DNA from 3 places in the Streptomyces sp. NPDC020875 genome. Region 1 is predicted to be linked to each of the others. Evidence: riboswitches for the same ligand, from Rfam matches in the RefSeq annotation. Region 1 holds a riboswitch; each other region holds the start of a gene.
The links. Region 1 has a riboswitch for thiamine pyrophosphate ahead of thiO (glycine oxidase ThiO). Riboswitches for the same ligand answer to the same signal wherever they lie in the genome.
Positions count from the first base shown of each region.

Region 2: it holds a riboswitch for thiamine pyrophosphate, as region 1 does, so the genes downstream of both, thiC (phosphomethylpyrimidine synthase ThiC) here and thiO (glycine oxidase ThiO) in region 1, are expected to answer to the same signal.
Region 3: it holds a riboswitch for thiamine pyrophosphate, as region 1 does, so the genes downstream of both, AB0G74_RS06765 (thiamine ABC transporter substrate-binding protein) here and thiO (glycine oxidase ThiO) in region 1, are expected to answer to the same signal.

Region 1 covers NZ_JBFADP010000017.1:76,894-86,553, reverse strand. The annotation lists gene AB0G74_RS12375 (NAD(P)/FAD-dependent oxidoreductase) at 1-911, shown strand, start outside; gene AB0G74_RS12370 (hypothetical protein) at 1,287-2,294, opposite strand; gene metF (methylenetetrahydrofolate reductase [NAD(P)H]) at 2,334-3,251, opposite strand; gene thiE (thiamine phosphate synthase) at 3,321-4,001, opposite strand; gene AB0G74_RS12355 (Rv2175c family DNA-binding protein) at 4,366-4,731, opposite strand; gene AB0G74_RS12350 (FAD-dependent oxidoreductase) at 4,851-6,131, opposite strand; gene AB0G74_RS12345 (hypothetical protein) at 6,449-6,790, opposite strand; TPP riboswitch at 6,872-6,984, shown strand; gene thiO (glycine oxidase ThiO) at 6,982-8,178, shown strand; gene thiS (sulfur carrier protein ThiS) at 8,175-8,390, shown strand; partial or broken gene AB0G74_RS12330 (thiazole synthase) at 8,397-9,233, shown strand; gene pknB (Stk1 family PASTA domain-containing Ser/Thr kinase) at 9,574-9,660, shown strand, end outside.
Region 2 covers NZ_JBFADP010000003.1:97,039-106,698, reverse strand. The annotation lists gene AB0G74_RS02810 (metallophosphoesterase) at 71-1,519, shown strand; gene AB0G74_RS02805 (hypothetical protein) at 1,661-2,479, shown strand; gene thiC (phosphomethylpyrimidine synthase ThiC) at 2,552-4,348, opposite strand; TPP riboswitch at 4,342-4,519, opposite strand; gene AB0G74_RS02795 (hypothetical protein) at 4,601-4,948, opposite strand; partial or broken gene AB0G74_RS02790 (YibE/F family protein) at 4,973-6,352, shown strand; gene AB0G74_RS02785 (SsgA family sporulation/cell division regulator) at 6,540-6,974, opposite strand; gene AB0G74_RS02780 (hypothetical protein) at 7,122-7,367, opposite strand; gene AB0G74_RS02775 (DUF5326 family protein) at 7,753-7,971, opposite strand; gene AB0G74_RS02770 (cupin domain-containing protein) at 8,221-8,538, opposite strand; gene AB0G74_RS02765 (cystathionine gamma-lyase) at 8,697-9,660, shown strand, end outside.
Region 3 covers NZ_JBFADP010000008.1:62,679-72,338, forward strand. The annotation lists gene pyrH (UMP kinase) at 1-281, shown strand, start outside; gene frr (ribosome recycling factor) at 439-996, shown strand; gene AB0G74_RS06755 (phosphatidate cytidylyltransferase) at 996-2,231, shown strand; gene rlmN (23S rRNA (adenine(2503)-C(2))-methyltransferase RlmN) at 2,331-3,437, shown strand; TPP riboswitch at 3,536-3,646, shown strand; gene AB0G74_RS06765 (thiamine ABC transporter substrate-binding protein) at 3,729-4,826, shown strand; gene AB0G74_RS06770 (iron ABC transporter permease) at 4,901-6,538, shown strand; gene AB0G74_RS06775 (ABC transporter ATP-binding protein) at 6,538-7,584, shown strand; gene AB0G74_RS06780 (nuclear transport factor 2 family protein) at 7,744-8,193, opposite strand; gene AB0G74_RS06785 (hypothetical protein) at 8,300-9,460, opposite strand; gene AB0G74_RS06790 (ATP-binding cassette domain-containing protein) at 9,442-9,660, opposite strand, start outside.

The DNA of each region.
Region 1 (9,660 bases):
GGTACGTGTTGGCGTACGGTCTCGACCCCCGGCACGCTCCGGGCGGGGCCGCGCTCCTGCCGTACATGGAGCAGACGTTCGGGACCTGGTACGTCGAGGGCGGGCTGCGCGAGCTGGCCCGCGCGGTCCACGACCGGTGCCGTAAGCGCCGGGTGGAGTTCGTCTTCGACACCGAGGTGGCGTCGATCGAGGTCCGGGACGGCAGAGCCGCCGGGATCGTCCTCGCTGACGGCACGGCCGTCGAAGCCGACCATGTGGTCGCCGGGGCGGATGTCGCCGCGGCTCTCGCCGGGCGCGACCTCTGGGCCGACGACGACGTCCGGCCGCGGGGGCCCGGGCTGCCGGGCCGGTTCACCGTACTGCTGGCGCTGCGGGGCGCGGCCGGGGACGGGGTGGCCCATCGCAGTGTCGTCCACTCCCCCGACCCGGCGGCGGAGGCGGCGGCCGTCTTCGGCGGGCGGCTCGCCGACCGGCCGACGGTGACGGTGCTGCGCCCCCGCGACCCGCGGACCCGTCCGGACGACGGCCATGAGGCCGTGACCCTGACGGCGACGGTCACCGGGCCGGGTACCGGCCCGGACTGGACGGACAAGGCACTGCGCGAGCGGTACGCGGAGGTGCTGATCGACACGGCCGCCGCCGACCCTGATCTCGGCGGTCCGGCCGCCCTGCGGGAGCGGCTGCTCTGGCACGAGGTACTGACGCCCGCCGAGACGGGGACAGTGCCGCCGCCCGCCCTGGCCGGGCCGGGGGGCCGCTGGCTCCACCCGTCGAACACCACCCGGCTGCCGGGACTCCATCTGGTCGGCGGCCGGGCCCATCCGGGCGGCGGTCTGCCGCACGCGGGCATGTCCGGGGCACTGGTCGCGGGGCTGATCGTGGAGGGACCCGGCTTCCAGGGCTCCCGCTAGGCCGTGTCTTCAAAATGGCGCCGTCCGCCCGAAGGGCGGGGCCCGCGGCGTCCGGTGCGTGCAGTCGCAAGGCGGAGGGGTTCCCTCGTACTGGACGTACTTGGGAAATCCCGACAACGCGGCGAATGTGCGTGCCGGGCGTCGCGGGCCAGGCGGGATTTTGAAGACACGGCCTAGGGCGCGGGCCGGGGCCCGGCGGGTGTGACACCCCACGGGCGGGCCGTTTTCGGGCGGGCCGGGCCGAACGCGTAGGGGCGGGTGGCTTGTCGCCTGCCCCCGGCACGGGTCGGCGCCTTCCGGCTGCCGCGGGCCGTCGGGAGTGCCCGTCTCCGGCCCCGGACCCGAGGGGCCGGGACCGGGCGACCGGACCGTGGGTCAGTAGCGGTACTGCTGGGGCTCGTTGTCGTGGCCCTGGCCCTGGTCGTACGGCGGCTGTTCCTCGCCGGGCCCGCCGGGGGCCCCGGTGTCCCGCTGCTGCGGCATCCACACCCCGCCGGGCGGGGTGTCCGTGTACCCCTCCTGCTGGTAGTAGGCGGCGGGGTCCTGGCCGTACTGCTGCTGCTGGGGGTTGCCGAAGCTGTCGTAGCCGCCGCCGTCGTAACCGGGGGCGTACTGCTGCTGGCCACCCGCGTAGGGGTCGGTATAGGCCGGGTACTGCGGGGGATCCGGGGCGAAGTCGTAGCCGCCGGGGGCTCCGGCGCCGCCGTCGGGGGCGGGCTGCTGGGCGTAGTAGGGGTCGTAACCCCCGTCGTAGGCGCCCGGATCGCCGTCGTACGAACCCGGGTCCTGCCCGGGTTCGGTGTGGCCGCCGTCCTGGTGGGCGGCGGTCCCGTAGGAGCCGTCGCCGTAGACCCCGTACTGGCCGGTGTCGTCGGGCATGGGCTGCGGCTCGTAGACGGGTGCCGGTCCGGAGTCGGGGCCCGGCGCCCGGTCGTGGTCCTGATCATGGTCGACGGCCGGGAAGCCGTGGACCATCGTGTCCCCGGCGGACGCCGCGCCGGCCCCCGGGGCACCGGACGGGTGGAGCGCGTCGGGCCCGTCGTCGTACCGCGGCCGGGTCTCCTCGACGGAGCTGACCTCCAGCGACGGCTCCCTGGGACCGTCCTTGCGGCGGCGGCTCGCCCCCGGACGGCCGCCGAGCGCCCAGCCGGTGGAGAAGCCCTTCCGGAACGAGAGCGTCACATACGTCTGCCCCACCGCGAAGGCGATCGTGCCGAGGGCGATCACCACACGGGACGCCACCAGGACGCCCAGGACGACGGTGAGGAAGCCGCCGAAGGCCAGCAGCCGCCAGCGCAGCCGGGCCTTGTACTGCAGCAGCACCTCACCCAGCAGCCACAGCGCCACGACGCCGAACGCGATGTAGAGGACCGTAAGACCCATCCCCGCCCCTCTCCTCCGGCCGCTGTCGGGTACGGCCGATCACACCTGCTCGTGCAGTCCGAGATTCTCGTAGATCTCGAGCGTCGCCGTGGAGTTGTTGAGGGTGATGAAGTGCAGCCCCGGCACACCCTCCGAGAGCAGCTCCGCGCAGAACTCCGTCGCGAACTCGATACCTATGGAGCGTACAGCGGCCGGATCGTCCTTGGCCGAGAGGATCCGTTCTTTCAGCTCCGAGGGGATCGCGGCATTGCTGAGCTGGGCGAATCGCTCCAGTTGTCCGACGCTGGTGATGGGCATGATCTCGGGGATGATCGGGGTGTCGCAGCCCCGGGCGGTCACCCGCTCGCGCAGCCGGAGATAGTCCCCGGGCCGGAAGAACATCTGGGTGATGGCGTAGTCGGCCCCGGCGCGGCACTTGTCGACGAAGTGCCGGATGTCGGTGTCCCAGTCCTCGGAGCGGGGGTGCATCTCGGGGAAGGCCGCGACGCCGACGCAGAAGTCGCCCGACTCCTTGATGAGCCGGACCAGTTCGGCGGCGTAGGTGACCCCCTGGGGGTGCGGCACCCACTCCCCCATCGGGTCACCCGGCGGGTCGCCCCGGACGGCGAGGATATTGCGGATACCGGCGTCCGCGTACTGGCCGATCATGTTCCGCAGTTCGGCGATGGAGTGGTTGACCGCGGTGAGATGCGCCACGGGGGTCAGGGTGCTGTCCGAGGCGATCTGCTCCGTGGCCCGGACCGTGCCCGCGCGGGTCGAACCGCCCGCGCCGTAGGTGACCGAGACGAAGCTCGGCGCCACGGCCTCGACGCGCCGCAGCGCGTTCCAGAGGTTCCGCTCACCCTTCTCCGTTTTGGGAGCCCAGAACTCGAAGGAGTAGGAGGTCCGGCCGGTCGCGAGCACATCGCGCACGGTGAGCGCGCGGTCCGTCCGGGTCGATGCTGTTCCTAGGGCCATAGTCGCAGGCTAGCCGGGGTGCGGGGGTCGCCCAACCCGAGTCCGCCCCTCGGACACCCCTGTTTTACATCATGGCTGCTGGGAGCGGGTGCGTATCCGTCGGCTGAGACGAGCCGCCGCGGCGCCCGGGTCGTCGGACTCGGTGATCGCCCGGACCACGACGATCCGGCGGGCGCCCGCGTCGAGCACCTCGTCCAGGTTCTCCTCGTCGATGCCGCCGATGGCGAACCAGGGCCGGTCGGTCCCGAGGGCGGCCGTCGTCCGCACCAGGTCGAGCCCGGGGGCGTACCGGCCCGGCTTGGTCGGGGTGGGCCAGCACGGTCCCGTACAGAAGTAGTCGACTCCGGGCTGGACGGCGGCGGCCTCGGCCTCGGCCCGGCTGTGGGTGGAACGGCCGATCAGCACCCCGCCACCGTCGCCGCCGCTACCGCCGCCGAGGACGGCACGGGCGGCCGGTACGGGCAGATCGCCCTGCCCGAGATGGAGGACGGCGGCACCGGCGGCATGCGCCACATCGGCCCGGTCGTTCACGGCGAGCAGCGCGCCGTGGCGGCGGCAGGCGTCCGCGAAGACCTCCAGATGCCGCAGTTCCTCGGCGGCCTCCATGCCCTTGTCCCGGAGCTGGACGATGTCGACGCCGGAGGAGAGCACCGCGTCGAGGAATTCGGGGAGATCGCCCTGGCGGGTGCGGGCGTCGGTACAGAGGTAGAGCCGGGCGTCGGCGAGCCGGGCGCGGCGGTCGGAGGTCATGGACATCGGGGTCCCCCCAGGGGTGATGGATCGGCGGGCGGCCGGGGCGGGCGGGCCCGGTGTCGGCGGGACACGGTGCGGGCGCGCCGGTGGGACGCGGTTTCCGCGCGGCGCGCTCGGACACACGTCAAAGGCGCACCGGCAGACGAGCCCGGAAGCCGGCCCGGAACGTGCGGCGGGCGTACGAGGCGGGGCGCGCGAGGCCGTCGCGGGGCGGCACCCCTGTCGGTCGGGGTGCGGCCCCGCGACGGACGGCCCGTCCTTCGCACCCGGCGTCGGGCCCGCAGGCCGCGCGGCACGGGAAGAGTCACGGGCACGGGCGCGTGTTCCGGGGCGCCCCGGAACACGTACCCGGATCGTCTGATCAGACGGCGAGAGCCTGGGCCCGGCGCTTCACCTCCGTACCTCGGTTCTCCCCGAGGGCCTGCGCGGGCGTACCCGGCAGGGAGGGGTCCGGGGTGAAGAGCCACTCCAGCATCTCTTCGTCGGAGAAGCCGTCGTCCTTGAGCAGGGTCAGGGTCCCGGAGAGGCCCTTGACGACCTTGTCCCCGCTGATGAAGGCGGCCGGGACCTGGAGCACCCGGTTCTCCCCGCGGCGCACCGCGATCAGCTGGCCCTCCTTGACCAGCTGCCTGACCCGCGTCACCTCGACGTTCAGCTGCTCCGCGATATCGGGCAGGGTGAGCCAGGCGGGGACGAGGGCATCGATCTTTGCGTCAATCTCGGTCACAGGACAAGCGTGCCATCTGGGACCGACAGTGGGTAGCGGGAGTCCCGTCCGGCGGCGGCCATCCGGCCCACGCCGCCCCTGGAACACCAGGTCGGCGCGGGCCCGGAGGGATCAGCCGGTCAGCGGGCCGCCGTCTTGAGAGAGATCTCGGGATCGGCTGCCGCCACCGGATCGAGCCGTCCGCCGGACTGCATGATCCGGCGGCCCTGGGAGAGATCCCGGGGCCTGTCGACGGCCAGTACGGCGCGCAGGACGCCGTCCCGCAGCCACAGAACCGACCAGGTGGCGGCGTCGGCCGGGTCGCCGCGCCACAGCAGGGTGTCGGCGTCGGCGTGGTCGCCCGCGTACTGCACGAACCGGCCGAACTGCTCGGACCAGAAGTACGGCACCGGGTCGTAGACCGCCGGAGCCACGGCGGGCTCCGGGGGCGCGTCGGCCGCGGTGGTGGCGGCCCGGTCGGCCGCCTCCTGGTCGGCGAGGATATTGGCGGCGACGGTACGCGGCCCCTGGAGGGCGTTGTCCCAGTGGTGGACGAGCATCCGGCGGCCGTACCGGTCCGACGGGAAGGAGGCGCAGTCGCCGACCGCGTACACACCGGGCACTCCGGTCCGCAGCCCCTCGTCGGCGGTGACCGAACCGTCCGGGCCGGTCTCGATACCGGAACCGGCCAGCCAGGCCGTGGCGGGCCGGGCGCCGACCCCGACGACGACGGCCCCGGCCGCGATCCGGCGGCCGTCCGCCAGAACGACCGTCCCGGGCTCGACGGCCGCCACCCGGACGCCGGTGACCAGCTCCACCCCGGCCTCGGCGTACCACTTGCCCATCGGGGCCGTGACCTCGGCGGGGAGCGCGCCCGCGAGCGGTCGCTCCGCGGCCTCGACGACCGTGACCGCGCAGCCCGCGGACCGGGCCGCCGTGGCGAACTCCGCCCCGATCCATCCGGCGCCCACCACGACGATGTCGTGCCGCCGCTCCAGCACCGGGCGCAGCCGGGCCGCGTCGTCCAGGGTCCGCAGCAGATGCACCCCCGGGACCGCCTCCGTACCGGGCAGCGTGAGGGGTTCGGCGCCGGTCGCCACGACGAGGAAGTCGTACGGGACCGGGCCCGCCTCCGTGTCCAGTTCGCGCACGGCGGGCCGGACACCGGTCACGGCGGTACCGAGGCGCAGTTCGACGCCGAGCGCCTCGAAGTCCACGTCGAAGGCGGAGCCCTCGGCGGTGCCGAGCAGCACCGCCTTCGAGAGCGGCGGCCGGTCGTACGGCTGATGGGGCTCGGCCCCGATGACCGTCACGGGCCCGGTGTGCCCCAGCTCCCGCAGGGCGACGGCGGTCTGCACTCCGGCGATCCCGGCGCCGACGACGACCACGCGGGGAGTTCTGGGGGATGTCTGATGGCTCACGGCTCCACGATAAGCACCCGCCCGGGACTGCCCCCGGCGGCGGGTGCCCCTTCCTCTCGACACCGGGCCGCGCGCGGTGGGGCGCTCGCGCGGTTCCCCTCGGTTCCCCGCGCCCTTGAGCCCCTCGCCGTGGGCGATCGGGCATGCTGGGCGGCCGCCGGCCGCCTGTGGTCGCTCGCCCGGTTCCGCCCCCTATGCCTTCGGCAACGGGGGGATCCCCAGCGCCCCCTGGTTGACCCTCTCGCCGCCCTTGCGATGAGGCGAGCCCCTGTTCAAGGGCGGAGCCGGGTCGGAGGCGCGCGCCTGATGGGACGGGACTAGTGGGGGAGTTCCTCCACCGTGCTCGTGCCCGCGCCCCGCTGGGATTCCCAGGTCCAGGTCTCCTCCAGGCGGACCCGGCCGTCGGGGAGGTCGATCACCCGGGAGACGCAGTGGCCCGATGCGGTGGCGCCGTCCGTCTTGAGCTGGACGTAGCGGAAGTCGAGGCGGTCGCCGTCCCTGGTGCCCACCAGATGGCCGCGGACGACGTCGCCGCCGGTGTACTCCGCCCAGATCCGGCCGTCCTCCTCGTGGTAGGTGAACCGGGTGGCCGTGCCGACCTGGCCGGGGGCCTGGTCGGTGACCGGGGACAGCACCAGTCCGTCCAGCGATCTCGCCATGCTGAGGGCTCCTTGCTCTCGGGGCGCGGCCCGTCCGTCCGCCTTACCGGGCGTCGGAGACGGGGGTTAGGGTGGCCACCGTAAAGCACTCGCGGGAGCCCGGACGCACCGGGCTGAGAGGGAGGCTGGCCGGCCTCCGACCGTACGAACCTGATCCGGGTCATGCCGGCGAAGGGAGGGGCTGGACGCCCATGTCGCATACCTCCGAACCGTCTTCGGCCACGAGCGGCGGGACCGATGTGCTGGTCGTCGGGGGCGGGATCATCGGGCTCGCGGTCGCCTGGCGGGCGGCGCAACGCGGGCTCGCGGTGACCGTCGCCGATCCGGACCCCGGCGGCGGCGCGGCCGAGGTGGCCGCCGGGATGCTCGCGGCGGTCACCGAACTGCATTACGGCGAGCAGACCCTGCTGGCCCTCAATCTGGAGTCCGCCCGGCGCTATCCCGCCTTCGTCGCGGAGCTGGAGGAGGTCAGCGGGCGGTCCGTCGGCCATCGGTCCTGCGGCACGCTCGCCGTCGCGCTCGACGCCGACGACCGGGCCCATCTGCGGGAGTTGCACGCCCTTCAGCTGCGGTCCGGGCTGGAGTCGCAGTGGCTCACCGGGCGGGAGTGCCGCAGGCTGGAGCCGATGCTCGCCCCGGGGGTGCGCGGCGGGCTGCGGGTCGACGGGGACCATCAGGTCGACCCCCGGCGACTGGCCGCCGCCCTGGTGGTGGCGTGCGAGCGAGCCGGGGTGGAGCTGCGGCGGGACCGGGCGGACCGGCTGCTGGTCGAGGGCGACCGGGCGGTGGGCGTGGCCTTCGCCGACGGGCGTGAACTGCGGGCGGAGCGGACCGTACTCGCCGCCGGGAGCCTGAGCGGGCGGCTCGGGGGGCTGCCGCCGGACGCGCTGCCGCCGGTACGCCCGGTCAAGGGGCAGGTACTTCGGCTGACCGTGCCCCCCGCCTACGCCCCGTTCCTCTCCAGGACCGTCCGCGCCGTGGTCCGCGGCAGCCAGGTCTATCTGGTGCCCCGGGCCGACGGCGAACTCGTCGTCGGCGCGACCAGTGAGGAGCTGGGCTTCGACACCACGGTCACCGCGGGCGGGGTCTACGAACTGCTCCGCGACGCCCATGAGCTGGTGCCGGGGATCACCGAACTGCCGCTGACGGAGGCCAGGGCCGGGCTGCGCCCCGGCTCTCCCGACAACGCCCCGCTGCTGGGTCCGAGCGCGCTGCCCGGACTGCTGCTGGCCACCGGCCACTACCGCAACGGCGTACTGCTGACCCCGGTGACCGGGGACGCGATCGCCGAGACGCTCGCCACCGGTGTCCTTCCCGAGGAGATCCATCCCTTCACCCCCGACCGATTCCGTTCCGCCGCCCCCGTCTCCCAGGAGCAGCTCGTATGAACAGCGTTCCCCCGGTCGTCTCGGTCAACGGCGAGTGGCGTGAACTCGCCAGCGGTACGACGCTCGACGCTCTCGTCGCCACCGTCGCCCCGGCGCCCTCGGGGGTCGCCGCCGCGGTCAACGAGGCGGTCGTTCCCCGTGGTCAGTGGCCCGGCACGCTCCTCGGCGACGGTGACCGGGTCGAAATCCTCACCGCCGTCCAGGGGGGCTGAGCGACCATGTCCGAACTCGCCCCGCCCCGCTCCGGCCGACCGTCCCCCGACTCGACGGACGCCACCGGAGGACCCGCCGCCGGGCGCGACCCCCTCGTGATCGCCGGGACCGCCTTCGGCTCCCGGCTGATCATGGGCACGGGCGGCGCCCCCAGCCTCGACGTCCTCGAGCGCGCCCTGGTCGCCAGCGGTACCGAACTCACCACCGTCGCCATGCGCCGGGTCGATCCCACCGTCCACGGCTCGGTGCTCTCCGTCCTCGACCGGCTGGGCATCCGGATCCTGCCGAACACCGCGGGCTGCTTCACCGCGGGCGAGGCGGTCCTCACGGCCCGGCTCGCCCGGGAGGCCCTGGGCACGGAGTGGGTGAAGCTGGAGGTGGTGGCCGACGAGCGGACCCTGCTGCCGGACCCGGTCGAACTCCTCGACGCCGCCGAGACCCTGGTCGACGACGGTTTCACCGTCCTCCCGTACACCAGCGACGACCCGGTGCTGGCCCGCCGGCTGGAGGACGCGGGCTGTGCCGCGATCATGCCGCTGGGCTCCCCCATCGGCTCCGGTCTCGGGATCCGCAATCCGCACAACTTCCGGCTGATCGTGGAGAACGCCGGGGTGCCGGTGATCCTCGACGCGGGCGCCGGTACCGCGTCCGACGCGACGCTCGCGATGGAGCTGGGCTGCGCTGCGGTGATGCTGGCGTCCGCCGTCACCCGGGCCCAGGAGCCGGTCCTGATGGCGGAGGCCATGCGGTACGGGGTCGACGCGGGGCGGCTGGCGTACCGCGCGGGGCGGATCCCGCGCCGCCACTTCGCCCGGGCGTCCTCCCCGACGACGGGCGTCGCCTCCTTCGCCCCCGACGAGGAACACGAGGGTCACGGGACGACCGGAGCCGGGGTCCCGGCCGGTGCCGGGCACGGTACGGGCGGCACGCGCGGCGCCGGACCGGCGGCGGTCGACCCGGAGCGCCCGGCGTTCTAGGGAGTTTCATGCGTGCCGGGGCAGGCGAGCCCGGCGAGATCCACAAGAGACGGACCCGGCCCCTCCCGAGCCGTGTCGCGGACGGCGGGCCCGGCGGCCGGAGCATCACAGCTCGGCATCGGTACTGGCCCGATCCTGCCCCGGTCCCGGCCGCCCCCGCACCGGCGGCGGCCGGGTTGTCGGTACCGGCTCGTAGAATCGCTGCGTGGACACGACCCTCCAGGACCCCCTCGTCGGGCAGCTGCTCGACGGCCGATACCGCGTGGACGAGCGGGTCGCCGTCGGCGGGATG
Region 2 (9,660 bases), on a different contig from region 1:
GACACCGCGGACCACCCCGACCAGGCTGGGCCGAGAGGTGAACGGCGGCGCGACGGTGGTGGAGGGGTCGATGACTCAGGGGGCCGGTCAAGGACCCGTGGTGCGGACGGCGACGCTGCGCGATTTCCGCGTTCCGCCGTATGCGCAGATGCCCGTGGAACCGTCCGGGGCACAGGACCAGGAACGGCCCGAGAGCATTCCCGCGCCCCGGGGTCCCGAGGAGGGCGCGCCGCAGGCCGGACACCCGGCCCAGGCCGCGCCCGCCGCTCCCGTACCGCCTCCCGCGCCTGTCGTTCCTCATGGGCACCAGCAGGAGCCGTACCACCAGGAGCCACCGGCGCCTTACCCCGTAACGGAACAGACCCCGTACGGCGGCGCCCCCCAGGCGCCTCAGGCCCAGGCCCCTCAGGCTCACGCACAGCCCCAGGCGCCTCAGGCCGCCCAGGTGCCCGTGTCCGCACCGGAGGCGTACGAGGCGTACCCCGCCCGGGCGGCGCACCCCGGGAACGCCGTCCCCGAGGACGAGCTGCCCGAGGGCTACACCCCCACCGAACGCGATCTCCCGGTCATCAGCCGGGCCGAGCCCGGCGCCGGAGCCGGGGCGGGTGCCGGGACCGACACCGGAGCGGATGCCGTACCGCGTCCGGCGTCCGGCGAGCAGTCCGGGCCCAATGAGCTGGGCCCTCTCTATGTCGTCGGCGACGTCCACGGCTATCTCGACGAACTCGTGGCCGCCCTCGCGGCCCAGGGTCTGATCGACGCCGAGGGCAACTGGGCGGCGGGCAATGCCCGGCTCTGGTTCCTCGGCGACTTCACCGACCGGGGCCCGGACGGTATCGGGGTGATCGACCTGGTCATGCGGCTCTCGGCCGAGGCCGCGGCGGCCGGCGGCTACTGCAAGGCCCTGATGGGCAATCACGAGCTGCTGCTGCTGGGCGCCAAGCGTTTCGTCGACACCCCGGTCAACTCCGGCGCCGGTACCGCGACCTTCCAGGCCGCCTGGCTGCTCAACGGCGGCCAGAAGTCCGATATGGACCGGCTCCAGGACGTCCATGTCCAGTGGATGGCCCGGCTCGACGCGGTCGCGGTCGAGGACGGCCATCTGCTGCTGCACTCGGACACCACGGCCTATCTCGACTACGGCGACAACGCCGAGGCCGTCAACGACACCATCCACGACGTCCTCACCCGTAACGACGCGGACGAGTGCTGGGACCTGTTCCGCAAGATGACCAAGCGGTTCGCCTTCCGGGACGAGACGAGCGGCCCCCCGGCGGTCCGCGAACTGCTCGCCGCCTACGGTGGTACCCGGGTGGTGCACGGCCACAGCCCGATTCCGTATCTGCTCGGCGAGGTCGGCACGGAGGAGGGCGAGAGCGGCGAGCGTCCGGTGGTCGAGGGCCCGCACGTCTACGCGGACGGGCTGGCGATCGCCATGGACGGCGGGGTCACCATGGCCGGAAAGCTGCTGGTCGTCCAGCTTCCGCTGGCCGACCGGAGCGCTACCGACCCTCGTTGACCGGCGTTTTGCCGCAATCCCCTGTCACCCCGCGCGGTAACGGCTCTACCATCGGGTTATCCGTCGCAGACTCTCCTCCGTCGACGACCGGTCCCCGTCCGTGCGCGGACGGCCCGGCCCGCGGAGTATCGGGGGACGCACATGAACAGCGCTCCGCATCTGCTGGGCGAGGACCGCGCCGACTACGAGCGGCTCCTCGACGAGGTACTGCGCGACGCCGGTGAACGGCCGGAACTCACGGCCGTCGGCGAACGGCTGAACGCCACTCAGCTACGGACCATGGCGCTCAGGGCCACTACCTTGATCACCGCGTCCGCGGCGCCGGAGTACGCGCACTACCTGAGGATCCGCGAGGAGGCGCGCTCCCCCGCGGATCCGGACGCCGCCCGGGAAGCCCCGCCCGATCCCCTCGCCGAGGCCGACGGGGGCGGTGCCGGTCTCGGCGCCGTACTCACCGTGCTGGCACCGGTCCTGGCCGGGACGGCGGCGCTGATCTTCCTGCTGGTGGGGTATCTGCTGAAGATGCTCGACCCGGCACCGTCCTTCGCCACCCCGCTGGTCACGGCGGGCTGGTTCTTCGCCGCCGTGACGGCCGCCGCGATCCTGGCGGCGGCGGTCGGGCTGCTGATCACCGCGGTCCGCAACAGCGCGACGCAGGTGGCCGCCGTCGAGCTGTCCGAGGATCTGCCGGACGAGGTGGCACGTGCCAAGGACGCCTGGCTGCATGCCGTACTGGAACGCGGGCTGCTCCCGTTCCTCCGGCTGGCGCTGGAGGAACCGGACGTCGACCCGCTCGCCGCGGCCCGGGCGCGGCCGGTGAGCCGGATCCCCAAGGTGGGGTACGACAGCCCGGACTTCTCCAGCCCCGGTGACGGAGCCACGGCCGGGCAGCGGCCGAGCTTCAGCAGCCCCGAGTTCACCAGTCCCGACTTCGGCGGTCCCGAACACCGGCCGGAGTGACCGGAGGGTGTCCCCCACGGCCCCGACCGGAGTGACCGGCGGGGCCAGGGGGACGTACGGGGCAGCCCCGGCTCAGTCCGCCATCGGCAGATAGACCCGGCTGCCGCTCGCCGCGAACTCCCGGGACTTCTGGAGCATCCCCTCGGCGATCTCCGTCTCGCTCGCCCCGTCCGCCGCCGCGTCCCCGCCGAACTGTTCGGAGATCGACCGGCTGATCTTCATCGAACAGAACTTGGGCCCGCACATGGAACAGAAGTGGGCCGTCTTCGCGGGCTCCGCGGGCAGCGTCTCGTCGTGGAACTCCCGGGCGGTGTCCGGGTCGAGGGCCAGATTGAACTGGTCCTCCCAGCGGAACTCGAACCGCGCGTCGGAAAGCGCGTCGTCCCATACCTGGGCGTCCGGATGCCCCTTCGCGAGGTCCGCCGCGTGCGCGGCGATCTTGTAGGTGATCACCCCGGTCTTGACGTCGTCCCGGTTGGGCAGGCCCAGGTGCTCCTTGGGCGTGACGTAGCAGAGCATCGCCGTGCCCCACCAGGCGATCATGGCCGCCCCGATGCCCGAGGTGATGTGGTCGTAGGCGGGCGCCACATCGGTGGTCAGCGGGCCGAGGGTGTAGAACGGCGCCTCCTCGCAGATCTCCTGCTGGAGGTCGATGTTCTCCTTGATCTTGTGCATCGGGACGTGCCCGGGGCCCTCGATCATCGTCTGGACGTTCATCCGCTTGGCGATCCGGTTCAGCTCACCGAGCGTCCGCAGTTCGGCGAACTGCGCCGCGTCGTTGGCGTCTGCGATCGAGCCCGGCCGCAGTCCGTCGCCGAGGGAGTACGTGACGTCGTACGCCGCGAGGATCTCGCACAGCTCCTCGAAGTTCTCGTACAGAAACGATTCCTTGTGGTGGGCCAGGCACCAGGCCGCCATGATCGAACCGCCGCGCGAGACGATGCCGGTCTTGCGGCGGGCGGTGAGGGGGACGTACGGCAGCAGCACCCCCGCGTGCACGGTCATGTAGTCGACGCCCTGCTCGGCCTGTTCGATCACCGTGTCCTTGTAGATCTCCCAGGTCAGCTCCTCGGCCCGGCCGTCGACCTTCTCCAGCGCCTGGTAGAGCGGCACCGTACCGATCGGGACGGGGGAGTTGCGGAGCACCCACTCGCGGGTGGTGTGGATGTTCCGGCCGGTGGAGAGGTCCATCACCGTGTCGGCGCCCCAGCGGGTCGCCCAGGTCATCTTCTCCACCTCCTCCTCGATCGAGGAGGTGACCGCGGAGTTGCCGATATTGGCGTTGACCTTCACCAGGAACCGCTTGCCGATGATCATCGGCTCGATCTCCGGATGGTTCACATTCGCCGGGAGCACCGCCCGGCCGGCCGCGATCTCCTCCCGGACGACCTCGGGGGCGACGTTCTCCCGGAGCGCCACGAACTCCATCTCGGGGGTGATCTCGCCCCGGCGGGCATAGGCGAGCTGGGAGACCGCCCGGCCGTCACGGCCCCGGCGCGGCTGGCGCGGCCGGCCGGGGAAGACGGCGTCGAGATTGCGCAGTCCACCGCGCGGGGACGTGTGCTTGATCCCGTCGTCCTCGGGGCGGACGGGACGGCCCTGGTACTCCTCGGTGTCGCCGCGGGCGACGATCCAGTTCTCCCGCAGCGGCGGCAGACCGCGGCGGACATCGGTCTCGACGGTGGGGTCGGTGTACGGGCCCGAGGTGTCGTACAGCGTCACGTCCCGGCCGTTGGTGAGGTGCACCTGACGGACCGGCACCCGGAGGTCCGGGCGCGAGCCCGTGACGTACCCCTTGTGCCAGCCCGGCGTGCGGTCGCCGTCGACGGCGGGTTCGACGGCAGGCGTGCGTGCATCCTGAACGGTCATGAAGACCTACTCCCTACGCCGGCATTACCCGGTAACAGGTTCGGCGGTCGACGCAGCGGATCCCATGGACGACATCCCGGTCGTACACCTGGTTCGTGTACCACCCGATGACGCGTCGACGGAGGTCAGCGCCCTCTCAGCCCGGTGCTCCGAGCTCCCGCGTGTGCAAAGGTGACACCAACGCTAGCGCCAATTCTGGCGTGCTGAACAGGGGCCCCCGGCCGTTCTTGCGATGATCGGTCGGTGACGTCATCAGCGCCCGGCCCCGGACAGGGCCCCGATTCCCGGTACGCGTACGGCTCCGCGGACGGCGGTGACCAGGGGTACGTTCCCGGCCACGGCCCCGCGCCGCCCCATGCCCCGGGCCATTCGGCGCCGCCGCCCCCGGTGCCCCGACCGGCCGCCGCGCACCCGGGACAGCCGGTCGCGCAGCCGTTCGGACAACCGGCCGAGCCGGAGCGGGAGTGGGAACGGAGGCAGGGACAGGGGCACGGGCAGGATCATGGCCACGGTGGTCACGGTCCCGGCGGTCCCGGCCACGACGGTCACGGTCCCGGCCATGACCACGGCGGAACCGGGCCCTCCCACGGCCCTCCGCACGGGCACTCCCCCGGGCATTCGCATGGCCATTCGCACGGGCACTCCCACTCGCACGGTCCCGCCGCGCCCGTTTCGCGGCATCTGCGCCGAGTGATCGCCGCCGTACTGATCCCCTTCGCCGCCGCCGTCGTCGTGGGCCTGGCGGTCCTCTGGCCCGGCTCGGCCCCCGGGCACGAGCGGACCGGGGTCGGCTTCGACCGGCAGACCGAGTCGGCGACCGTGACCCGGCTGGAGCCGATCGACTGCAAGTCGGTCAACGCCGCCCAGGTACCGGTGACCGGCGACGGCATGGCCCCGGCCCAGAACGGCGGTACGGGCGCCGCGGCCGGGAACAGCAAGTGCAAGAAGGCGACGATCGAGATCACCAGCGGTCCGCACAAGGGGCGTTCCTTCGGGGAGATCGTCCAGCCGGAGGCGCCGCGGAAGCTGAAGCCGGGGCTCGGTGTCGTGGTGGCGTACGCCCCCGACGCGCCCCGGGACCTCCAGTACTCGGTGATCGATGTGAACCGCCGGCTGCCGCTCGCCGTCCTGGCCGGGATCTTCGCCCTGGCGGTGGTGCTGGTGGGGCGGATGCGTGGGGTGATGGCGCTGGTGGCGCTGGTCATCTCCTTCGCCGTACTGAACTTCTTTATCCTCCCGGCGATTCTGGACGGCTCGAACCCGCTGGTCGTGGCGGTGGTCGGGGCGAGCGCCATCATGCTGATCGCGCTCTACACCTGTCATGGCATCACCGCCAGAACCTCGGTCGCCGTCCTGGGCACGCTGATCTCGCTGCTGCTGATCGGGCTACTGGGCTCGATCTTCATCGGCTGGGCCACGCTCTCGGGCAATACCGACGACAACACCGGACTGATCCACGGGCTCTATCCCGGGATCGACATGAGCGGACTGCTGCTGGCCGGGGTGATCATCGGCTCCCTCGGGGTGCTCGACGACGTCACGGTGACCCAGACGTCGGCGGTGTGGGAGCTGCGCCAGGCCGATCCGGGGATGGGGCCGAGGGCGCTGTACCGGGCCGCGATCCGGATCGGCCGGGACCACATCGCCTCGGTGGTCAATACGCTCGTCCTGGCCTACGCGGGTGCGGCGCTGCCGCTGCTGCTGCTCTTCAGCATCGCGCAGAGCGGGATGGGTGCGGTCGCCAACAGCGAGCTGGTGGCAGAGGAGATCGTCCGTACGCTCGTCGGCTCGATCGGTCTGGTGGCGTCGGTACCGGTGACGACGGCGCTGGCGGCGCTGGTGGTCTCGGCGGACCGGCCGGATCCGGGTACGGCCGGGACGGCGAACGCTGCCGGGACGGCTGGTGCGGCGGCCGGTGGGACGACCGGGGCCGGTGGGGCGGTCGGTGGCGGTCTCGTCGGCGGCCGGGGCAGCCGCGCGAAGGGCCGCCGCCGCAAGAAGTAGCCCGGCCGGGCCGGGGGGCGTACGGCTCCGTTACGCGCCCCCGGCCCCGTCGGGTCCCCGGCTACGGCTGTTCGTCACGGCCCCGGTGGTCCGGCTCCGGCGGGCCCGGTGGTCCCGGCTCCGGCGGGCCTCCGGGGCCGTACCCCTTCCGCCTCGCCCTCGCCGCCCGGCCGCCCCCGGCCCTTCGCTAGCCCGCGTTCTCCTCGGCGAGGATGCTGAGCAGCACCTGGTCCAGTTCGGCGGCGAAGTCGCCGTGCGCCTGTTCCTGGCCGAGCGGAACGATCCGGTCCGTACGGTCGAGGAAGGCCACGATGGGCGCGGCACTCACCTGGAACAGCGCCTCCTCGTCGCCGACCCTGAGCCGGATCGCGATATCGGCCAGCTCACCGGGGCCGACCGGGGCGATGTGCACATCACCGTCACCGCTCGCCCCGACGATCCCGTCGAGCAGCAGATCCCGGCCGAAGGCCCAGCTCACCGGCGCGTCTCCGGGCAGATGGAAGGTCATTCGCACGGCATAGGGATCCGCGGGTACGTACCGAAGCTCCACCGGAATCCGGAACGACAGCTCCTCGGAGACGAGGAAGCTCATCAGTACCTCGGCCTGGACCGACTCGTGCATCGTGTACCCCGCAGTGACGGAAGCCCGGATAGGGCCTGTTGGCGGCCTTCTTGGTGAAGCCCGGCGATACGGAACAGGAAGGATTCCCCTGATCCACTCCTCGTAATCGCGCGCTATGTCACCGAACGGTCACAAGGAGTGAGTTCTTCAGCTGCTGATGGAGATATCGAGGACACCGGGCGCTCCGCCCGCCCTCGACCGGAACCGGAACGGCTCGATCGCCGGAGGTAATCGTTCCTTCTGGCGGAGCGGAGGGTATGCCGACATCGGCACCGGCAGCGCCGCCGCGGTCGCCGTGACGGGCGCGAGCCGGGCGACGGCCCGTCGCGCCGAGCCGATCAGGGTGGGGGAGCCGGTGGGCGTACCGGTACCGCCGTCGTTCGTCGTGGCCACGGATCACCCCCAGGCAAGGTGGCGGGGCGGCACCCGTTCCGCGGGGCCGTCCCCGTGCGATCACCCGCCGCGGCGTCCCGGATCCCCCGGCCCCGTCCGGCCTCCCCGGCCCGGAAGCCGCACCCCGACGTGCCCCGATGCCCCCGACGTCTCCCCGGCGGCTCCGGGCCGTCTCCCGGGCGGGATCCGGACGAGTTCCGACGGTGGCGCCGAGCGGCCCCAAGGGGGGCGCTCATAAGCGTGCGAAAGGGCGCACTAGGGGTGGTGAATCCGCTTATCCAGCGGCGGACTGCCACTGTAATGGCCATTCAACCGTCTGTGACCGGGTGGGACCCCGGGTTCCCCCGGCCGGGTTAACGCCCCGGCCCTACTCGATCACAGACCGTTACCAGTCACTGCGGGAGTTCGACGACCCCTTGAACTTTCGAACCACGAACGCCAGCGCGCAGACGAGGGCGACCAGTGCCAGCACCTTGAACAGCAGACCGATCAGGACCCCGACGACATTGGCGATCAACCCGCCGAAGACCAGCAGCACCAGTACCGGTGCGACGATCCACTTCACCCACCACGGCAGCCTGTTGGCGATCTTCCCTATGGCCATCGGTACTACCTCGTCTCTCCCTCGGCGCACTCTGCGTCTGCTGCGTCTGCTGCGTTTTCTGGGGATTCGCCGCGCGCTCCGGGACGGCTACCCGGCTTCCCGCCCCCGATGCTAAGCGGGCGGGCCGCGCGGCGGGGGCCTTCGGGCCCTCGATCTCCCCTGACCGCCCCCCTAGGGCCTCCCGGCCCCGGTCTCGGCTTCAGGGTGGAGGCCCCTGGCCGGGGGCTCCACCCGGGAGCCGGGGCGGGGTCAGCCCTCGGGGGGCGAGAAGACCACCATGACCCGCAGATCCTCGGTGATGTGGTGGAACTTGTGCGGCACCCCCGCCGGTACGTAGACGACACTGCCCCGGCCCACCGGGGTCGTCTCGGTGCCGACGGTGATCGCGGCCCGGCCGCTGACCACGAAGTACACCTCGTCCTGGTTGTGCGGCTGCTGGGGATCGAGCGCCCCGGCGTCGAGGGCGTACAGACCGACCGACATATTCCGCTCCCGCAGGAACTGGAGGTACGCGCCGTCGTTGGCGGCGCGCTCCGCCTCCAGTTCGTCCAGCCGGAATGCCTTCATCGTGTGCCGCCCCTGCCCGTCGTCCCGATCACGCCTGTCCCGGTCACGCCTGTCCCGATCACAGCTGTTCCGATCATGTCTGTCACGATCAGACACAGGAAGATTTTCCCAGTCAAGGGGCCCGGTCGGGGCCGGTGGACGTGAGGAGGGCCGGAGCCGTGAACGCGGACATCGGAGACGGCACGAGGGCGGTACGAGCGGGGCTGCCCGAGCCGGTGAAGTACGAACCGACCCTGCCGGGACCGGCTTTCGCCGCCCATTTCCATCTGCCGGGCGAGCCCACGGGGCCGTACACCTACGGACGGGACTCCAACCCCTCCTGGACCCTGCTGGAACGGGCCATCGGCGAGCTGGAGGCGCCCGGCGAGGACGTCGACACCACGGTCTTCGCCTCGGGCATGGCGGCGGTCTCGGCCGTACTGTTCTCCCGGCTGCGCGCCGGTGACGCGGTGGTCCTGCCCAGTGACGGCTATCAGGCGCTGCCGCTGGTCCGCGACCAGCTGGAGGCGTACGGCATCGAGGTGCGCACCGCGCCGACGGCGGGCGACGCCCAGCTCTCCGTACTGGAGGGGGCGAAGCTGCTCTGGATCGAATGCCCCTCCAACCCCGGGCTCGACGTCTGCGACATCCGGCGGCTGGTGAGGATCGCCCACGCCCGGGGCGCCCTGGTCGCCGTCGACAACACCCTGTCGACCCCGCTCGCCCAACGGCCGCTGGCCCTGGGGGCCGACTACTCGGTGGCCAGTGACACCAAGGGCATGACCGGCCACGGCGATCTGCTGCTGGGCCATGTGACCTGCCGGGACAGCGCCCTCACGGCGGACGTTCGGCGCTGGCGGAAGATCGTCGGCGCGATTCCGGGGCCGATGGAGAGCTGGCTGGCCCATCGGTCGCTGGCCACGCTCCAGCTGCGGATCGACCGGCAGTGCGCCAACGCGCTGGCCCTGGCCCGGGTGCTCGCCGAACGGACCGATGTGACGGGCCTGCGCTATCCCGGACTGCCGACGGATCCGGCGTACCCGCTGGCGAGTCGGCAGATGCGGCGGTTCGGCGGGGTGGTCTCGTTCGTGCTGCCCGACCGGGAGTACGCCGAGCGCTTCCTCGACGCGCTCCGGCTGGTGG
Region 3 (9,660 bases), on a different contig from region 1:
AGATCGACGCCGAGGCCCTGCTGATGGGCAAGAACGGGGTCGACGGGGTCTACGACGCCGACCCGCGGACCAACCCCGACGCGGTCAAGTACGACGCGCTGGAGTACGGCGAGGTCATCACCCGCGATCTGAAGGTCGCGGACGCCACGGCGATCACCCTCTGCCGTGACAACGCCCTGCCGATCCTCGTCTTCGAGTTGCTGGCCGAGGGCAATATCGCCCGCGCGGTACGGGGTGAGAAGATCGGCACGCTCGTCAGCGACAAGGGCACCCGGTCCTGAACCGGGGGATGTCCGGGGCGTCCGGCAACGGAAGCCCGGGGATATCCGGGGATAGACAAAGCCCTGCCGGTCGGAGACCGTGCAGGGAAGACGCGACAGGTTCCGCCCGACCGGGCAGTTGTCAGCCGGGCCTACTCAAGACACGCAGGAGCAAGTGGTGATCGAAGAGACCCTCCTCGAGGCCGAGGAGAAGATGGAGAAGGCCGTCCTGGTCGCCAAGGACGACTTCGCCGCGATCCGCACCGGGCGTGCGCACCCGGCGATGTTCAATAAGATCGTCGCCGACTACTACGGCGCGCTGACCCCGATCAACCAGCTCGCCTCGTTCTCGGTGCCCGAGCCCCGGATGGCCGTGGTCACGCCCTTCGACAAGACGGCGCTGCGCAATATCGAGCAGGCCATCCGCGACTCCGACCTCGGCGTCAACCCGAGCAACGACGGCAACATCATCCGAGTGGTGTTCCCGGAGCTGACCGAGGAGCGCCGCCGCGAGTACATCAAGGTCGCCAAGGGCAAGGCCGAGGACGCCAAGATCTCGATCCGCGCCGTGCGCCGCAAGGCCAAGGAGACCATCGACAAGTTCGTCAAGGACGGCGAGGTCGGCGAGGACGAGGGCCGCCGTGCGGAGAAGGAGCTCGACGACACCACCGCCAAGTACGTGGCGCAGGTGGACGAGCTGCTGAAGCACAAGGAAGCCGAGCTGCTCGAAGTCTGATGAACGACGCTTCCTGGGGGGCCCCGCAGCGGGCCGACTATGTCGGGGAGTGGCGTCCGCAGGACCGGGGCCCGCTATCGGCGGGTCCCGCGTACGGCGGGCACGAGGCACAGCAGACTCGGCCCATGCCCAAGGTGCCGGACTTCCCCGACGCAGGTAACAACGCCGACGGTCCCGACGATCGCGACCGGCGGGACGAGTGGGACCAGCGGGATCAGCAGGACCACCGGAACAGCGCCGACTCGGGACCCGGGCGGCGGGGCGGTCCGCTCTTCCGTGACGAGGTCCCGGCCGGCTCCGCTCCCGCCGGGCCGCCGGGCCCGCCGCCGCCACCCGCCGGGCCCGGCTCCGGCGACGACGGCGGTGAGCCGGGCCGCGGTCGCGGGCCCGCCGGGCGGACCGACGGCCGGCGCGAGAAGAAGCGCGCCGGGCGCGATCTGCGGGCGGCCATAGGGGTGGGCGTCGGGCTCGGGGTGGTGATCGTCGCCTCGCTCTTCGTCGTCAAGGCCGTCTTCGTCGGCGTGATAACGGTCGCCGTCGTCGTCGGACTGTGGGAGCTGACCTCCCGCCTCCAGGAGCGCAAGCAGATCAAGGCGCCGCTGGTGCCGCTGGCGGTCGGCGGTGCCGCGATGGTCGTCGCCGGGTACGTCCGCGGTGCCGAGGGCGCCTGGGTCGCCATGGCGCTGACGGCGCTCGCGGTACTGGTGTGGCGGATGACGGAGCCCCCCGAGGGGTATCTGAAGGACGTCACGGCGGGGGTCTTCGCGGCCTTCTACGTACCGTTCCTGGCGACGTTCGTGGCGATGATGCTCACCGCCGACGACGGGGCGCAGCGGGTCCTGACGTTCCTGCTGCTGACCGTCGTCAGCGATACCGGCGCCTACGCGGTCGGCTGGCGGTTCGGCAAGCGGAAGCTGGCCCCGCGGATCAGCCCGGGGAAGACCCGGGAGGGCCTGCTGGGCGCCATCGGTTTCGCGATGGCGGCGGGCGCGCTCTGTATGGAGTTCCTGGTCGACGGCGGCAGCTGGTGGCAGGGTCTGCTGCTGGGTCTGGCGGTCGCGGTCACGGCCACCCTGGGCGACCTGGGCGAGTCGATGATCAAGCGCGATCTGGGCATCAAGGACATGGGCACCCTGCTCCCCGGCCATGGCGGCATCATGGACCGACTGGACTCCCTGCTGCCGACCGCGCCGGTGGTGTGGCTGCTGCTGGTGATCTTCGTCGGGTCCGGCTGAGCCCTGTTCCGCTCCGCTGACCTGCGGTTTTTAGAGGAAGGGCTCGTCATCCACAGGATGGCGGGCCCTTCGTCGTATCTCTGCGACACTGGATGGACCATGCCCAAGCCCGGAGAACTCACATTCATCGCGCCCCGCGGAGCCAAGAAGCCCCCGAGGCATCTCGCCGACCTCTCGCCCGCCGAGCGGAAGGAAGCCGTCGCCGCCGTCGGTGAGAAGCCGTTCCGCGCCAAGCAGCTGTCGCAGCACTACTTCGCGCGGTACGCGCACGACCCCGCCGAGTGGACGGACATCCCGGCCGCCGCGCGGGAGAAGCTGGCGGCCGAGCTGCTGCCCGAGCTGATGTCCGTGGTGCGGCACATCTCGTGCGACGACGACACCACCCGTAAGACCCTCTGGCGGCTGCACGACGGCACCCTGGTCGAGTCGGTGCTGATGCGTTACCCGGACCGGGTCACGATGTGCATCTCCTCCCAGGCGGGCTGCGGGATGAACTGCCCGTTCTGCGCCACCGGGCAGGCCGGGCTCGACCGCAACCTCTCCACCGCGGAGATCGTCCACCAGATCGTGGACGGGATGCGGGCGCTGCGCGACGGCGAGGTGCCCGGCGGGCCCGCGCGGCTGTCGAACATCGTCTTCATGGGGATGGGCGAGCCGCTGGCGAACTACAAGCGGGTCGTGGGCGCCATCCGGCGGCTCACGGACCCCGAGCCCGACGGGCTGGGTCTGTCGCAGCGGGGCATCACGGTCTCCACGGTCGGGCTGGTGCCCGCGATGCTGCGCTTCGCCGACGAGGGCTTCAAGTGCCGGCTCGCGGTCTCGCTGCACGCCCCGGACGACGAGCTGCGGGACACCCTGGTGCCGGTCAACACCCGCTGGAAGGTCCGGGAGGTGCTGGACGCCGCCTGGGAGTACGCGGAGAAGTCGGGCCGCCGGGTCTCGATCGAGTACGCCCTGATCCGGGACATCAACGACCAGGCGTGGCGTGGTGACCTGCTGGGACGGCTGCTCAAGGGGCGGCGGGTCCATGTGAACCTGATTCCGCTGAACCCGACGCCCGGATCGAAGTGGACCGCGTCGCGGCCGGAGGACGAGAAGGCGTTCGTCGAGGCCATCGCCGCCCACGGGGTGCCCGTGACCGTACGGGACACCCGGGGCCAGGAGATCGACGGGGCCTGCGGTCAGCTCGCCGCGTCCGAGCGGTAGGCGTACGGGCGGTAGCGGTACGGGCGGTACGCCAGCGGGCGGGGCCGCCCCCTGCCCTGGCGGGATTCGCACCTTGTAGGCTGGCCTGAACATTTGCATATTTCCGACAGGGGAGCGCCACAGCGCTGAGAGTGCGGTACCCGCGGGGCCGCAGACCCTCTGAACCTCGCCCGGGTCATTCCGGGTAGGAAGTTCGGTCTCACACTCCGGCTGTTGCGCCCTGCCCGGATTCCACCGGAATCCGGGCAGGGCCGCGTCTCTTCCTGGCTGTCACCAGGAGGAATTCGTTTCGTGAGCAGTATCAGAAAGACCACGGCCGTCGCGCTGGCCACCGCGCTCGGGGTGTCCGTGCTGGCCGCCTGCGGCTCCGGCGACGACGGCGGCAAGGACTCCGGCGGCGGTACGGGGTCGAAGACGGTGACCCTCGTCAGCCATGACTCCTTCGCCGCCTCCGATGCCGTACTGAAGGAGTTCACCAAGCGCACCGGCTACACCGTCAAGGTCCTCAAGAGCGGTGACGCCGGGGTCGCGCTCAACAAGGAGATCCTCACCAAGGGCCGCCCGCAGGGCGATGTCTTCTTCGGTGTCGACAACACCCTGCTCTCCCGCGCCCTCGACAACGGCATCTTCACCTCGTACCAGGCGAAGGGCCTCGACCGGGTCCCGGCCGACGTCCAGCTCGACCGGGGCGAGCACCGGGTCACCCCGGTCGACACCGGCGACATCTGCGTCAACTACGACAAGAAGTACTTCGCGGACCGGAAGCTGGCTCCGCCCCGCACCCTCGACGATCTGATCAAGCCCGAGTACAAGAACCTGCTGGTCGCCGAGAACGCCGCCACCTCCTCACCGGGACTCGGCTTCGTCCTCGGTACGGTCGCCCGCTACGGCGAGGACGGCTGGCAGGAGTACTGGAAGAAGCTGAAGGCCAACGGCGTCAAGATCGTCGACGGCTGGGAAGAGGCGTACAACCTGGAGTTCTCCGGCTCCGCCGGGGGCAAGAAGGAAGGCGGCGACCGGCCGCTGGTCGTCTCCTACGCCTCAAGCCCGCCCGTCGAGGTGCTGTTCGCCGAACCGAAGCCGAAGGAGGCGCCGACCGGCGTCGCCACCGGCACCTGCTTCCGGCAGATCGAGTTCGCCGGACTCCTCAAGGGCGCGAAGAACGAGGCGGGCGGCAAGGCCCTGCTGGACTTCCTGATCTCCACCGAGTTCCAGGAGGACCTGCCGCTGAAGATGTTCGTCAACCCGGTCGTGAAGGACGCGAAGCTGCCCGCGATCTTCACCGAGCACGGGGTCCGGATCAGCGACCCGCTGACCCTGGCACCCGACACCATCTCCGAGAACCGTGAGCAGTGGGTTCAGACGTGGTCCTCGACCGTCGTGAAGTGACGGGTGGCCCGTCCCGTTCCCGGTCCGGGCGGGGCGGCCCGTCCCGGACCGGGAACGCGGCGCGGCTGGCGCTGATGCTGCTGCCCGCCGCGTTCTTCGCCGTCTTCTTCGCCTACCCCGTCGCGGCCATCACCGGCCGCGGTCTGCGGGACGGCGGCGCCTGGCGGTTCGACCGGATCACCGAGGTACTCGGCCGGGACGACATCGCGGGCGTGCTGTGGTTCACCACCTGGCAGGCCGTGGTGTCGACCCTGCTGACGCTGGTGGTCGCCCTGCCCGGCGCGTATGTCATGGCCCGGTACGAGTTCCCCGGCAAACGGCTGCTGCGGGCCGTGGTGACCGTCCCGTTCGTCCTCCCCACCGTCGTCGTCGGCACCGCCTTCCTGGCCCTCGTCGGCCGCGGCGGACTCCTCGACGAGCTGTGGGGCGTCCGCCTCGACACCACGGTCTGGGCGATCCTCGTCGCCCATGTCTTCTTCAACTACGCCGTCGTGGTGCGGACCGTCGGCGGGCTCTGGGCCCAGCTCGACCCCCGCCAGGAGGAGGCCGCCCGGGTGCTCGGCGCCGGCCGGTTCACCGCCTGGCGGACCGTCACCCTGCCCGCCCTCGCGCCCTCCGTGGCCGCCGCCGCCCTGATGGTCTTCCTCTTCACCTTCACCTCCTTCGGCATCGTCCAGATCCTCGGCGGGCCCGGCTTCGCCACCCTGGAGGTCGAGGTCTACCGGCAGACCGCGCAACTCCTCGATCTGCGGACCGCCGCCGTACTCACCCTGGTGCAGTTCGCGGCCGTCGGCGCCGTACTCGCCGTACACGCCCGAACCATACGGCGGCGGGAGAGCGCCCTCGCCCTGGTCGACCCCGGACAGACCGCGCACCGGCCCCGCGGCCCCCGCCAATGGGCCCTGCTGGGCGCCGTCCTCACCAGCGTCGCCCTGCTGGTGCTGCTGCCGCTGGGCGTCCTCGTCGAACGCTCCCTCGACACCCCCCGCGGCTACGGCCTCGACTACTACCGGGCCCTCGGCACCCTCGACGGCAGCGGCGGCGCCTTCCTCGTACCACCCCTGCACGCCGTGGGGAACTCCCTGCGGTACGCCCTGGCGGCCACCGCGATCGCCGTCGTCGTCGGCGGGCTCGCCGCGGCAGCCCTCGCCCGCCGGGGCGGCGGCTGGACCGGCCGGCTGCTCCGGGGCTTCGACGCGCTGCTGATGCTGCCCCTCGGCGTCTCCGCCGTCACCGTCGGCTTCGGCTTCCTGATCACCCTCGACGAACCGCCGCTGGACCTGCGGGCGTCCTGGATCCTGGTACCGCTCGCCCAGGCCCTGGTCGGCGTGCCGTTCGTGGTCCGCACCATGCTGCCCGTCCTGCGGGCCGTGGACGACCGGCTGCGGGAGGCCGCGGCCGTACTCGGCGCCTCACCGGCCAGGGTCTGGCGGGAGATCGATCTGCCGCTGGTCCGCCGCGCCCTGCTGATCGCCGCCGGATTCGCCTTCGCGGTCTCCCTCGGCGAATTCGGCGCCACCGTCTTCATCGCCCGCCCCGACCAGCCCACCCTGCCCGTCGCCGTGGCCCGGCTGCTGGGGCGGCCCGGCGAGCTGAACTACGGCCAGGCCATGGCACTGAGCACGATCCTGATGGTGGTGTGCGCGGTCGCGCTGCTGTTGCTCGAACGGATCCGGATCCGCACCACGACCACCACGACCGGGGAGTTCTGATGCTGGAACTGGACGATGTGACGGTACGGTTCGGGGCCCGGGCCGCCCTCGACGCGGTCGACCTCACCGTCGCCGACCACGAGATCGTCTGTGTGCTGGGCCCCAGCGGCAGCGGCAAATCCACCCTGCTGCGGGTCGTCGCCGGACTCCGGCACACCGACGGGGGCCGGGTCCGGCTCGGCGGCGGCGACCAGTCCGGCGTCCCCGTCCACCGGCGCGGCGTCGGGCTGATGTTCCAGGACCACCAGCTCTTCCCCCAGCGGGACGTCGCCGGGAACGTCGCCTTCGGACTGAGGATGCGGGACCGGGGCCGGTCCGCGGACCGGGCCGCGCGACGGCGGCGCGTCACCGAACTGCTGGAACTGGTGGGGCTGCCGGGAGCCGAGGCACGCGCGGTGTCATCGCTCTCCGGAGGCGAGCAGCAGCGGGTCGCGCTCGCCCGCGCGCTCGCCCCCGAACCCCGGCTGCTGATGCTCGACGAACCCCTCGGCCAGCTCGACCGGGGGCTGCGGGAGCGGCTCGTCGTCGAACTGCGGGCCCTGTTCGGGCGGCTCGGTACGACCGTACTCGCCGTCACCCACGACCAGGGCGAAGCCTTCGCCCTCGCCGACCGGGTGGTCATCATGCGGGACGGGCGGATCGCGCAGAGCGGCGCCCCGCTCGACGTCTGGCGGCGGCCGGCGGACGCGTTCGTCGCCCGTTTCCTCGGCTTCGACAACGTCACCGAGGGCGCCGTGGTCCGCGACGGCGCCGCCGACACCGACTGGGGCCGGGTCCCGGTGGCCGGTCCGGTGCCGGACGGTACGTACGACGTGATGATCAGACCGTCGGGCGTACGGCTCACCGCGCCCGGCGCGGGCGAGGGGCCCGGGTATCTCGTGGAGTCCCGGACGTTCCGCGGCACCCATGTCGCCCTGCGGCTGCGTCCCGATTCCGGCCCCGTACTGGAGGCCGAGACCGGCCTCCGGGACGCGCCCGGACAGGGGGCCCGGGTGGGGGTGGAGTTCGCCCCGGACGAGGTGGTCGTCCTGGGGACGGAGCCGTAGCGGGGGCCCTCGCGGGGCCGGCCGGGGCGGTTCGCCGGGCTCCCGGCCGGGGCCGCCGGTGGCCGGTGGCGCGGGCCCGCCCGGGTGCCTTCCGCCCCGGTGACTTCCGGCCCCCGCCGTGCCCCGGCGCCTCCGGTCACGCCTCCGGGGCCGGGGCGGCTACTCCGTGCAGGCCGCCGCGATCGCGAGGCTGTCCTCGATGACGCGGAAGCGGACGATCAGGCCGTCCCGCACGGTGAAGTGGAGCGCGAACGGGGACTGGAACGCCTTGCCGGTGCGGCGGACCGTACCGGCGACGAAGCCCACGAGGACCGCGTCCTCGCCGGTGACCACGACCGCGTCGAAGCGGGTCCGCTCCGGGTCGATCTCCCGGCCCGCCGCCAGCTCCCGGTAGTGGTCGGCGATATCGGCCCGGGTCGAGCGCGGCTTGATCCAGGGCACCCGCGGATTGGGGGCGATGTACCAGTCGACCTCCTCCGCGTACAGCCCGGCGATCGCCTCGGGCGACTCGTCGCCGAGGCGGGCCAGGAACGCGTCCACGACGGCCCGGGTCTCCGCCGTCCCGGCGGGCTCGACGCTTTCGGCGGCGGTGGTGGTGGTGTCGGTCATGGCGGGGGTCCCTTCGGGCGCTGTGGCGTCGTCGGAAACGATCCTGCCGGGCCGCGCCGGACCGGTCGATTACCTCCGGGGTCATACGCCACCCGCGGCGCCCGGCTCAGCCCCGCAGGGGCGCCGCGGCCAGCGTCGCGATCGACCAGGTCAGCGGGGCGAAGACGGTCAGCAGGGCGACGACCCGCAGTCCGGCCGCCGCCCGCAGCGCCGAACCGGGCGCGCCCATCCGGCGCAGCTCGGTACGGATATCGCTCCGGGACTCCCGGGCCTCCACGACGGTGACCAGCAGGGTCGCCGTCGTACAGGCGATGACGAGGGTCGCGCCCAGGCCGGTGAGCGGGCCGAAGGGGCGGGTGCCCTCACCGCTCAGGGTGACCGCCGCGATCACGGCCGCCGCGACGGCCGACACCACGCCGAGGGGGCGGCCGATCCGGCGGGCCTCGGCCATCAGGATCCGGCCCGCGAGCAGCCGTACGGCGCCGGGCGCGGCGAGCTGGAGGAGCCGGCCCGCGACATGGGTGAGCGCCGGGCCCGCGACGGCGAGGCCGACGGCGGTGACGGCCCAGCCGGTGAGGACCCCCGCCGGGTCGGCGCCGAGGTCGCCGGGGAGCGGCACGTCGCCGCCGGTGCCGGTGCGGGCCGTGTAGACCCCGATGGCCAGGCCCGCGGCGGTCAGCGCACAGCCCCAGGGCAGCCCGCCGGGCATCGTGGCGGTATCGGCCGATTCAGGTGCCCGGTCCGGCACCGGTGGAGCGGTACGGGGCCGGAGGGCGAGGACGGCCGCTGCGGTCGCGGTCAGCGGCGGCAGGGCCAGCAGGGTCAGCGCGGCGGCGGCGGGCAGCGGCCGGTCGGCGGCGAGCAGTTCGGCGGCCGCCCCGTCGAACGGCAGCCCGGTCAGATCGCCCCGCAGATGGAGGAAGAACAGCAGGGCGAGGGCGCTGCCGAGGGTGGCGGCGATCGCCGTGGACGCGGCGGCCAGGGCGGCCAGCCGGGCGGGGCCGAGGCCGACGGCGGAGAGTCCGCCGCGCGGCCGGGTGCCGGGGTCGGTCCTGGCGACGGTGACCGCGAAGTGGACGGTGGCGGCCAGCGGGACCAGGCACCACACCAGGCGCAGTACCGACGCCGACGGGTCCCCGGGGTGGGCGAGGGCATGGGCCAGGGCGCTGAGCAGCAGAAAGCCCACTCCGGCCGAGGCGGCGGCGACCAGGAGCCGACGGGCCAGGACGAGGGGGCGGGCGCCGCGGGCTAGACGGAGAGCGAGCACGCGGCCCGGCCTTCCGTGCCGTCGGCGGCGGCCGGGGCGCCGTGGTCGGGCGAGGGCCCTGAGTCGGGTCCGGTGTCCGTACGCCGTCCGTCGAGGAGGGTCAGCTCCCGGTCGGCGAGGGCCGCGATCCCGGCGTCGTGGCTGGCGAGCAGGACGGTGATCCGGTGGGAGCGGGCGGCGGCCAGCACCGTACGGAGCAG